Regions from separate parts of the Arcticibacter tournemirensis genome, predicted to be linked through region 2. Evidence: riboswitches for the same ligand, from Rfam matches in the RefSeq annotation. Region 2 holds a riboswitch; the other holds the start of a gene.
What was found. A riboswitch is a leader RNA that binds a small molecule or an ion and turns the genes downstream of it on or off. The one in region 2 is predicted to bind fluoride.

Region 1: linked by a shared signal. The riboswitch ahead of BDE36_RS02005 (phosphatase PAP2 family protein) and the one ahead of BDE36_RS19050 (voltage-gated chloride channel family protein) in region 2 are both predicted to bind fluoride.

What each region holds. Positions count from the first base shown of each region.
Region 1 covers NZ_VFPL01000001.1:463,438-469,423, reverse strand. Annotated here, with positions in the region: gene BDE36_RS02025 (plasmid mobilization protein) at 1-331, opposite strand, end outside; gene BDE36_RS02020 (helix-turn-helix domain-containing protein) at 589-852, opposite strand; gene BDE36_RS02015 (helix-turn-helix transcriptional regulator) at 842-1,129, opposite strand; gene BDE36_RS02010 (hypothetical protein) at 1,293-2,057, opposite strand; fluoride riboswitch at 2,211-2,277, shown strand; gene BDE36_RS02005 (phosphatase PAP2 family protein) at 2,317-3,039, shown strand; gene BDE36_RS02000 (metallophosphoesterase family protein) at 3,036-3,758, shown strand; gene BDE36_RS01995 (hypothetical protein) at 3,760-4,170, shown strand; gene eno (phosphopyruvate hydratase) at 4,183-5,466, shown strand; gene BDE36_RS01985 (inorganic diphosphatase) at 5,473-5,986, shown strand, end outside.
Region 2 covers NZ_VFPL01000001.1:4,585,407-4,591,392, reverse strand. Annotated here, with positions in the region: gene BDE36_RS19070 (tetratricopeptide repeat protein) at 1-277, opposite strand, end outside; gene BDE36_RS19065 (DUF4112 domain-containing protein) at 348-830, opposite strand; gene BDE36_RS19060 (hypothetical protein) at 945-1,193, shown strand; gene BDE36_RS19055 (hypothetical protein) at 1,240-1,776, shown strand; gene BDE36_RS19050 (voltage-gated chloride channel family protein) at 1,808-3,202, opposite strand; fluoride riboswitch at 3,257-3,321, opposite strand; gene BDE36_RS19045 (hypothetical protein) at 3,344-3,550, shown strand; gene hrpB (ATP-dependent helicase HrpB) at 3,775-5,986, shown strand, end outside.

The DNA.
Region 1 (5,986 bases), 4.1 Mb from region 2:
CACACTTACGGGCTACCGATAACAAGCCATCTTTATGCGCTAACTTTGTTAGCTGGTTGAGGTTGTTAGCCATCCCTGTAAGCATCCGCATGATCTGCATATCTTCGGGATTTAACCGAGCTACAACTCTCGCGGCTTTAGCTGCCGACCTGAACCAATCGCTGATTTTCATACCTGCTTCTTTGGCTCTACCGGCTATAACAAAATGCTCCGTGGCGGTTAACCTAACCCTGATAAAAGCCTCCCGTTTGATAGCTATTTTCGGCCTGCCGCCTTTATGTTTCGGTTTACTTGGTACTATCCCAACCGTATCTTTCAATCCTGTTTCCATACCCTACAATCTGTCTTACCCAATCCCTTTTCTGTCTTTTTTCCTTTTTGCAACCAACGGGCGCAAAAAGCAAGTTTGCCCCCTTGCCGAAGGCTTGGGGGAGTTTTTGTGGAACAAAAACACAAACTTGCTTCTTATCGGCAAATGATTTTCGTTAACGGCCTTTGGCCGGATATACAGCTATGCAGCTATACCGCGAGCGGTACGCTGCGCCGCTGTTCGTCCAAAGATTTGCTTTGGGTTCTGCTGGCAGAACCTTATTTGTCCTCGCCTTCTAAAAGCTTTTCAATGTCTTCTTTTTTGTAATATAGCAGCCCGCCGATTTTGGTATAACGTAGCGTTCCATTAACCCTTAAATTCTGTAAAGTGCCAGGCGAAATATTTAACAGCTTCCTGACTTCGTAGCTTTTCAACCATTGTTTACTTTGACCCTGACCGGGCTTTAACAAGCTTTTAATTTCGGTCAACATTTCATTTTTAAACCGCTTCAAATCTTCCCATGTGATTAATTCAACGTTCATCTTTTCCTCCTTGATCTTTAGTTTTTTGTTGCATGATTTTGAGCACCTCGCTCTTTTTAAAATACACCCGCTTATGCAGGCGCAAATAGGGTAGCCCCTTTTTCATCCAGTCGGTAAGCGTGACTAATGACACGCTTAACTCCTCGGACAGTTCTTGTTTGGATAATAGCCGTTCATCCTGTGGCGGGTTTCTACCTGCGTTAAAATGCTCTTGTAATTCTGCCCTTACTGCATCCCTGACACACCGGCTTAGGGCTTCTTGGTTTATTATCTCCATGCAGCAAATGAAAAGAGAAAAACAGCGCGTGCGTGACCATGCAGATTTGCGTGGTTAAATTGAAGGTGTTTTTGGCAACTTAAAGCAAGCTTGTAGGGTATTGAAATATAGCCTGTTAGGAGTTAGAGGAAGTAGCGGTAAGTATAGTTAAGTTGTATGAGTTTCAACTGCGCTTTTTAGCGGGTTTCAGTTGGAACAGCTTTAACTGTGGTGGAATTTTAGCATACTTGCTACCGGGATTTTTCCTGTCTGCGGGGAAATACCGACGTATGGTTTCGAGGCTTATCTCGTTACCGCCCTCCCTGAAATACTTAGCGATCATCTTGCACCACACAATTTGTGTTTGTGATAAAACCAATTCTTTTTTGCCATCAGGCAATAAGGTATCATCCTGGATTTGCAGGCATATATCTAAAAAAGTTAATAGGTAACCGTCTGCAATATTGATAAACTCCTGGGTTTCTAATTTCTTTGCGGCTTTGACTTCATCCTTTAAAGCTGCAATTTCTTCTTGTTGTTTCCTGATCGTCTCCTGCTGGTCGGCAATAATTTCGGGTAGTGTTCTTTGGGTATCCCACTGGTCAATTGAACGTAGGTATTTTTGAAAGTGCAAAAGTTTTTCTATTATCTCCACATCCAAAGCATGGCTCGAATTAAAAGGGTCTTTAATTTCGAGGTAGTTAATACGCCTTAAAACGATCTGCCAAACAAAAGAAAAAAACTCCTGTTCACCCTGTGGCTCCTTGCTTAAAAAGTAATCGAGGTGGTATAGATAATACGACTCGTATTCAAGCTCCGGCAGTTCAAGTACCTTTTTAATAAATAGATTGTCTTCGTAACCATCTTTTAATCCTGTCAATATACCAACATCGTACTTGTGTGAGTTAAGGTCGAATGATTCGTGCGGCTTGAAATACTTGTTGGGCATAATCTTATTATTATTAAAGCAATAACGTCGACCTACTATTTTGGTTTGTTAACAGTCAGAGATAATTGAGGTTAAAAGAATATAATGTATTAATTGAACGCGTAAAACCGATTGATTTTTTGTTATGAAATTAAATTTCCTACATTTGTCATATTATTCAACGGAAATGGTGTTCTTCCGTTTAAAATAACCGCCTCGTGCTGATGACGCCTACAAAATGACCGGGAGGACTGTGGTCCGACCATTAAATTTTTTGTAGGTGAAAGCAATAAACATCCTTTTTTCGAGATCGTTTTTTAGCCAGGGATTTGGACTGTTCTTCTTGCTGATGGCTTTGATCTGGCTTCAGCTGATCATATTATTGATATGTTATGGCAATTCTCAAAGCACTATATTGCTTAACTCTTTCCATATCAGCTGGTTAGATCATCCTTTATTTTGGGTCGCACAAGGCAGCTGCAGTTATATCGTAACTTCGGGTGTCGTCATTGCGCTGGCAAGACGTGCACCTGCATATTCCCTTACCGCGATCTTGGCTTCACTCTTTTCCTGGTATGCCTGTATCACTATTCAATATAACCACTTTCAGCATTGGAAAGCTCCGGTTACGTCTGTATTAGCAAATTCGGCAGTTCAGCCGGAACTCAATTTTCCTTCTGTTCAAGCTGCGGTAGTCACCTGTCTCGCCATTTATTTATCCTGGTGTTTTACGGAAAGTTTCAAATACGCCTTTATTTTTTGGCTGGTTGCGCTGCTGCTGATGTATTCCCGTATTTACTTGGGGTGGGCTTATGTAAGTGATGTACTGGCTGGCAATGTGCTGGGCACTATCATGGCGATCTGCTGTATTCTTTGGCTGCCGGAACGCTTGGAACGTTGGTATGAGCGGCGCAGTAAGTGGTGGCAGGACATGATCATTGCCATCATGCGGACCGCGGCCATCTGTACAGTTTTTGTGAACCTCAAATATTTTATATTATGAACATAGCAGTGATCAGCGATATACATGGCAACCTGCCCGCATTGCAGGCTGTGCTTCGGGATATTACCAGCCGGCAGATTGATCGTATCTATTGTCTCGGCGATCTGGTCAATTTCGCACCTTGGCCAAATGAGGTGATCGAACTGATCAGGGCAGAAAACATACCTACGCTTTGTGGTAATCATGACCTGTCCATCGGTTTGAACAAAACTGAATTTGATTTCTCTTTTAAAACAAATGAGGAACATAAAGCCGGGTTAAAAGCCATTGCGTTTACCAATTCAGCGCTATCGGATGAAAACAGGGAATTTCTGCGTTCCCTCCCGAAGTTTATCCGTTTAGAGCATCATCAAACGAATATTTTGTTAACCCACGGGAGTCCGAGAAGTGTCAGTGAATACGTTTTTGAAGATTTTCCAGAGGATACATTACTTGATCTGATGGATGATTATGTCGCAGATGTACTTATCATGGGCCATACACATCGTCCTTATATCAAATATTTTGGCCAGTCTAAACTTGCTATAAATGCCGGATCTGTCGGTAAATCTAAAGACGGGAATAATCGGGCCGCTTATCTGATGTTAACGCTAAACGATAAAGGGCCACTGCCTGTTGCGGACATTATCCGGGTCAGCTATACGCTGGAAGAGGTTCAGCAAGCGATCCTGCAAAGCTCCATACCGAATATTTATGCTAACCTTTTAATTAAAGCCTGAGATGAAAGCACTGTCAGAAAGCCAGCAAAGATCTTTCCGGTCAACTGTATATGTGATCGAAGAAAAGCTCCGGGATATGGAAGCTACAGTTACCTATGCCAAAGCGAATCAGCAACCCGGTGAACTATTGACGCTTGAATATGACCTGAATGAAGATGAGTTTCAATCATTTCAAAATACCGCCGCCGAGATCCGAAAAGTACTCCGGGATATCGTGAAAACCTATGGTCTCGAAGGTGAATCAGTTAGTTTAAAGCACTTGCTGACAACCAAGGCTTCCTTTATTTGGGAAGATGTTACCGGTGCCCCTTTTGACCGGTTGAAAGGCCATGGCGAAATTGACGAATCGCTAAGGAAACGATATGAAAACTTATTTAAACAACTCGAAATATTAACAGATAAGCTTATCTAAAAATAATAATCTATGAAAATTCAAAAGATCAAAGCCAGGGAAATACTGGATTCAAGAGGAAATCCAACCGTAGAGGCAGAAATCACTTTAGCTGATGGCAGTATTGCGCGCGGTATATCTCCATCGGGTGCCAGCACCGGTGAAAAAGAAGCCGTTGAACTGCGCGACAATGACCCAAAGCGTTATAAGGGCAAAGGCGTGGAAATTGCGGTGGGCGGATTGAATAAAGAAGTTAACGATACCATCAGCGGAAATGAATTTGAAAGCCAGGAGGCTTTCGACAAAAAGCTGATCGAACTGGATGGCACACCTAATAAATCCAGACTGGGCGCAAATGCGTTATTGGCGGCCTCTATCGCCTTTGCAAGGGTTTCCGCGACATCAAACCAAATCCCTCTTTACCGGCAACTGATCGCGCGGGATGAATACTTATTGCCTGTACCCTGCATGAATGTGATCAATGGTGGTCATCATGCCGATAACAATGTAGACTTCCAGGAATTTATGATCGCGCCACATAATGCCCCTACCTTCAAGGAAAGCATTCGGATGGGAGAAGAAGTATTTCACAGTCTGAAGTCGCTGCTGGGTAAAAAAGGCTACGCTACGGCTGTCGGTGATGAAGGAGGATTTGCACCAAATCTGAGATCAAATGAGGAAGCTATAGAAGTAATAATGGAGGCCATTATCCAGGCAGGTTACGAGCCGGGAAACGACATTTCTATATGCCTTGACCCCGCTGCAAGTGAGCTATGGAAAGATGGCAAATACAGCCTGTTCAAAAGCACCGGTCAGCATTACACCTCTGATGAATTGATCGAACTTTGGTCATCATGGATCGATAAATATCCTATCATTTCGCTGGAAGATGGCCTCGGGGAAAACGACTGGAAAGGCTGGAGATCCCTGACCGAAAAACTGGGAAACCGCATCGAACTGGTTGGTGATGATATCTTTTGTACCAATCCTGCCATTGTACAGGAAGGCATTAGCGCAGGAATCGCGAACAGTGTATTAATTAAACTGAATCAGATCGGCACAGTCTGGGAAACATTGCAGGCTGTTGAACTGGCCCAAAAGAACAATTATAACTGCTTTATCTCCCACCGCAGCGGGGAAACTGAAGACACGACCATTGCTGATCTCGTGGTGGCTACCAACGCCGGTCACATTAAAACCGGCAGCGGTTGCCGTTCAGAGCGCGTTGCCAAATTTAATCAGCTATTGCGAATTGAAGAAGAACTTTGCATCAAAGGCAGATTTGCAGGGAAAAGCACTTTCAAAGGGTTTAAATAAAGCATTATGAGTAATATACATCCATGGCACGATATTGAACTGGGCAAAGATGCGCCTGGTATTGTCAAGGTAGTGATCGAAATTGCCAAGGGTAGCCGGTGTAAATATGAATTGCATAAGCCTACCGGAATGCTCATGCTCGACAGAGTACTTTATTCCGCTGTGCATTACCCGGCCAACTACGGACTCGTGCCGCAAACTTACTACCTCGACAATGATCCGCTTGATATCGTCGTGATTTGTTCCGAAGAATTAATACCGCTGTCCATATTGGATGCGCGGGTGATCGGTGTCATGCACATGGAGGATCAATCCGAGCCTGACGATAAGATCATTGCTGTGGCGGCCAATGATATATCGCTGGATCACATCAAAGATATCGGCGACCTGCCGCCTCATACTGAACACGAACTCCGTAATTTTTTTGAGGACTACAAAAAACTGGAAAATAAAAGGGTCGATGTGCTGGGCTTCAAAGGCCGGGAAACGGCCTTAAAGATTATCAGCGAGAGTATCGACC
Region 2 (5,986 bases):
TCTTCAATTTAAAGAGAAGTTTTCCGATCTCTGTCCTGACGTCTGCTTCCCAAAGCTCGTTCCGCACAGGAGCTGTCGTTAATGCTTTTTTATAACTCTTTACTGCATCAGCAGGCTTTATAGCGCTGTTAAAAGTTGCCATCAATATATAATAATCTGCCCTGGCCGACAGCGAGTCGCGAACCTTATTACGAATACTTGTGCTGTCCTGCCGCCCTGAAGCAAGAGTGAAAGAGCCCGGCACGATCAGCAAGGTAAGGTATATTATAAATTTCATGGATCCTCTTTAAGTACTTGTTACAATATTATAAATATATCTATACAAACCCTGTACCATTGGGTAAGCCCTATATCATATCAGCCGCCCATGCCAGTATTTTCCACATTAAATAGATCAGAACAATGAAGAATACCAGGATAACTACAATGATAGTAAAGATAATTCCTTTACCGCTGCCCTGATATTTGCCTTCAACATAATGCCGTTTAAGCAGATTGATATTGCGGGAGTTAGCTTTATATCCGAAATCAAAGATCCAGCCGATGACAGGTATGGCGCCTATTACCGCGTCGAGCAGGATATTCAGTACCATTAATATAAGTACTTTGCCGCTTGCACCATGACGAGCCATGGTCAGCACAAGAACCGCTGAAACTAAAAAAGCTGAAATATCGCCCAGGAAAGGAATAAAGTTAACGATCGGATCTACGCCAAACCGGAAAGAAGTACCCGGAAGCCTGAACTGATTATCCATCAGGTAAGCGACGCGCTCCACCCACTTCAGCTTTTGGTTGTTCAGTTCCACTGGTTTCGATATCTCGTTTGACATACCGGTATAACCGGGCAATGAGAAAAAAGGTTTGAAGCACAGTTCTATAGTTTTATCGGCGGGTTTGGAATACTTGCCGAAAAATACTAACTATGGACTTTTAATTCAATGACTATGGAGCAGGTATTAGATAAGCAGGCCCTGGATATGCTGGTGTTTTCAAACCTTAACAAAGTTCCTTACGGAGAGAACATTAAGGAATATTTTATGAACGAGTTTCGTAAATCGCCTCTGGATTGGGATCAATTTTTCAAGGAAGGTTCGTGGGCCGAACTCGATGAATCAGCCAGGGCGGAAAGAGAATCAATAATTAACGAGGCCCTGATAAATTTTGATCTGAAAAGAGCAACTTTGGACCTATAGGTTAATGCTTGTGTTATCTTTGCGGAATTAACCCGGCGGGATAACAATGATAAAAGCAAGCGAACTTAGAATTGGAAATATCATAGGACTGGAGGATGGCTCCCCGGTTGAAGCATCAGTGGAAGCTTTTCGCTCTGCGGAATTCTGGAAAGATCTGGAGACGACCTGCAAGCCGGTACCGCTAACAAATGAATGGCTTTTGATGCTGGGCTTTTTTGAAAGCGCCCATAGTCTGTTCAGTATAGAGTCGTTGCCTTCCTGGCATATCAGACACACGGGCGACAATTTTGAGATCATAAAGGACGGTAAAACAGTCCTTTCGAAATCTTTTAGCGTCCACCGCTTCCAAAACCTCATCTTCGAACTTACAGATATCGAACTCCGTATCATTATTGAGCGGGATGAATTGAGAGATGCTATTGAAATGGTAGCAGACGGTATCCTTTATCAGTATATTCCCACCGATCGTTCGGCGCAGTCCTTTAGCTTTAATCTCTCAATTGAAGGTGAATACTATGAAGTTCAATACCGGAAAGACTCAGGGGGGTACTGGATCTTTAACGGATATAGTAAAAACAATTAGAAGCGTTTTGTGTCGACTGGCTGTGTAATTATTATCCCCTTCTATTTTTTAAAGCAACGATATACTTCGCTAACTTCCATCGCATGCGCCGACCCCTTCGCTGGTTCGATTCAGAGAGTGAAGTTTCTTCAGAAAAACGTGAATTAAGGATTTTAGGCACGGCAATGCGCTGCGAGCTGTAGATTCCCGAATGTCCGCTGAAGAAGTAAGCAACAAAACAGGCCGTCGCGAAAAAAATGATGTACTCGCTACCAAATAATTCAACGCCCATGATGGTGCAGGCCAAAGGCGTGTTGGTGGCTCCTGCAAATACAGCGATAAAACCCAGCGCCGCAAAAAGGCCCACGGGGGCATCCAGTAAAATAGAAAGCGTGTTGCCCAGGGTTGCCCCGATATAAAACAAAGGAGTCACTTCGCCGCCCTTGAAGCCTGTTCCAAGGGTCAGGCATGTATAAAGGGTTTTCCAAAGCCAGCTCCATGTATCCGCCCCACCAGCCTTAAAAGCCGATGGTATAGTTACCGCACCGGCATATTGCGAATCAACGCCCAGGCCCAGATAATCTGGTTTACCGGTAACGTACGTTAATCCGATGATAATAAGTCCCCCGGTTACCGGTATCAGCCACTTTATGGTAAACCTGCTGACAAAGAAATTTTTGATCCCGTATACAAGTATAGAAAAAAGATAAGACGACAGACCGAAGGCAATAGCGGCAATAATTACCTTCAAAAGCAGATAGAAATCGGGTGACAAATAAGAAGAGAACAGTCCCGGTGCTGAATGAAAAACATCAATATGATACGTAGTGTGATGAATTCCCCAGGCGCTTACCGTTGCGTCGCCTGCAATGCTGGCGATGAGGCAAGGCAGCAGGGCATCGTATTGAATACGTCCGATGGTCAATACCTCCATTGCAAAGATCGCTCCTGTCAGCGGCGTTCCGAAAACAGCACCGAATCCAGCCGCTACACCGGCAGTAAGCAGAATGGTCATATCCTTCTTTTGCAGCTTAAACCAGCTTCCGAACATCTGGGCAATGCTGCCGCCTATCTGGACTGCCGTTCCTTCGCGACCTGCCGAGCCTCCGAATAGATGAGTGAGCACCGTTGACAACAATACGATAGGGGCCATCCGTTTCGGAATTCCTCCTCCCGGACTGTGGATTTCGTCGATGATCAGATTATTTCCTTTTTCCGACGATTGCCCGATACCCTTATAGATTATATGTATAAGCAGTCCGGCCAGAGGCAGAAAAAATAAGAGGTATGGATTATTAAAACGGATATCAGTAACCGAATGGAGCAGCCAGAGGAACAACGCGACCATGCTTCCCGTCACAATAGCAACCGGAATCACCATTACAGTCCATCGTACAAGGTTTTTTAAGATTGGGAATTGTTCGGATGCTATATTTCTTGCTGTCATTTTGATTGTTGCCTACAAATAAATTGTTCGCGGGAAGTAAACCTTCCCGGATTGAATTTTGCAGGCGCCATCAGCTTTTTAGGGCGGTTAAGTCGGAAGACACCATTTCCGTTCCGCAAACTTATCCAAACTTGTGTTTATATGCAAATTTTGACGTTCGCTTCGGACCCGCTTCAGAAAGGGTTCGGAGTGGTCGGCACTCACTTAGCGACCATGCTTTGTCTTCCTCCTGTGCTTCTTCGACAAAAACCGAAGAAGCACGGGAGCGAGTGGCTGTCTGTACCGAAGATAGCCAAACCAGGGTATGAGCTGGGCAGCATTGTTGACAAATTGGGGACCTTTTCCTGACCATGTTCGTAGTGGCAACTACTCACCTTCTGGCTGGGTATTGCCTGGCTTCGGTCTGGGTATTGGATTTTTTAGAAGAACTGTAGAAGAAATCCCATAGCCGTGCCGAAGCCAGCCGGGCTAATGTACGGAAGCATTCCGACTCTCAGTGAAGCCCCTGCTATAGCTTCCTTGCAAATTCTTCAGATAGATTAAAGGGGTGATGATATTGATCAACCAAAGGAATGCTTCACATTAAAAATGATTTCCCTGTATCTTTGCAGCGCATGCGCAATAATTTTGATCCCTATAAAACAGGACTTCCGGTTACAGAAATCATTCCTTCCGTAAGCAGTAGTCTTGCCACTAATAACACGCTCATCATAAGCGCTCCTCCGGGTGCCGGGAAAAGTACTGTCCTTCCTTTGGCATTACTTCAGGAACCCTGGCTGAAAGATAAGAAAATGATTATTCTCGAGCCGAGGCGTTTAGCTGCGGGGACTATCGCAAACAGGATGGCTTCCTTATTAGGAGAACAACCCGGCCAGACTGTAGGATACCGCATCCGTTTTGAAAATAAAACATCTTTTCAAACACGGATTGAAGTGGTAACAGAGGGGATACTCACAAGAATGCTTCACAGTGATAATGCCCTCGAAGATATCGGACTGGTGATTTTTGATGAGTTTCATGAAAGAAGCATCCATGCCGACATCGCGCTGGCTCTCTGCCGGGAGACGCAGCAGGTGCTACGCCCCGATATGCGGATCGTGGTCATGTCGGCCACCCTTGATATTCCGCGCCTGGCCGGGTTACTGGAAGCCCCTGTGGTCGAAAGCAAAGGAAGTATGTATCCGGTAGATGTTATCTATACAGGCGAGCAGGATTTGCAGCAACTGCCGGAAGTATGCGCACGAACCGTTGTTCGCGCTATAGCGGAGAGGGAGGGGGATGTTCTCGTGTTTCTTCCCGGGCAGGGCGAGATCAGAAAATGCGAAGCCTTACTGAAAAGACAGCTCAGAGATATTGGTATCCATCCCTTGTATGGTCAGCTTTCATTTGCAGAACAGAATGCAGCTATTATGCCCGATCCCTCGGGTAAAAGAAAGGTGGTTCTGGCGACATCGATTGCTGAAACCAGCTTAACCATAGAAGGCATAAAGATCGTAGTGGACAGCGGACTCGGAAGAAGTCAGGCTTTTGATCCAAAGTCGGGACTGTCGGGGTTAAAGACCTCGCAGATCTCAGTCGACTCAGCCGACCAGCGTTCCGGAAGAGCAGGAAGACTTAGTCCAGGTACCTGCTATCGTATGTGGTCATTAGCAACGCAGGAAAGAATGGCGCCATATCGTACTCCGGAGATCCTTGAGGCTGATCTCGCATCCCTGGTACTCGACATGGTACAGTGGGGCGTGAAAGATATCCTTCAGCTGACGTGGCTGACGCCGCCTCCGGCTGCTGCCTTAGCGCGGGCGAATGAAATCCTCCATGAGCTGAATGCGCTTAAAGACAATAAGATCACCCCGCATGGAAAGCGGATACATGCTTTGCCCTGTCATCCGCGCATCGCTCATATGCTGGCAATGGCCTCGGGTACTGAAAACCTTGCCTTAGCTACCGACCTGGCTGCTTTGCTTGAAGAGCGAGACCCCCTCGAAAAGGAAGGTAACATCGATATCAACCTGAGGGTTGAAGCGCTGAGAAGACACCGGCAGGAGCGTCGTAAAGAACGAAGGATGGATAATATCGAGAAGATAGCTTCGTCTTACCGGCGCTTATTCAGAGTTGATGAGGATAACCGAACGAACGATCCTTATGCAACCGGGTTGCTGTTGTCATACGCCTACCCCGAACGTATCGCCTGCGCCAGGCCTGGTCATACAGGGCAGTTTCAGCTCGCTAACGGAAAGACCGCTGCAGTGAGTACTGAAGACGACCTCGCCCATGAACACTGGTTAGCTGTCGCCCAGCTCGACGCTCGTAAGGGCATTGGAAAGATCTTCCTTGCGGCCCCGGTGAATGCTAATGATCTGGTTGATATAGCGTCAGAGAGCGATACGGTACTATGGGATACCCGCAAAGGAGGTATCGTGGCGACCAGGGATCTGAGGATCGGAAGTATTGTTCTGCAATCGCGGCAAATGATGTCGCCCGACCAGGAACTGGTTATAGAAGCAGTGTCGGAGGCGCTCAAAGCAGAAGGCGAGGGTTTGCTGAACTTTACAGAAGAAACCGAACAATGGCAGAACCGGGTAATGAGCCTGCGTCTCTGGCGGCCGGAAGAAAATTGGCCGGATGTGAGTACGGCGGCGTTGCTTGAAAATAACAAGAGGTGGCTCTCATCTTATTTGCCTCAGGTCAAGAAAACAGAGGATCTGAAACGGATAAATTTAGTGCAGGTGCTTCAGCAAAGCCTCCCTTATGAGATGCAGGTCACTCTCGATCATCTTGCACCTT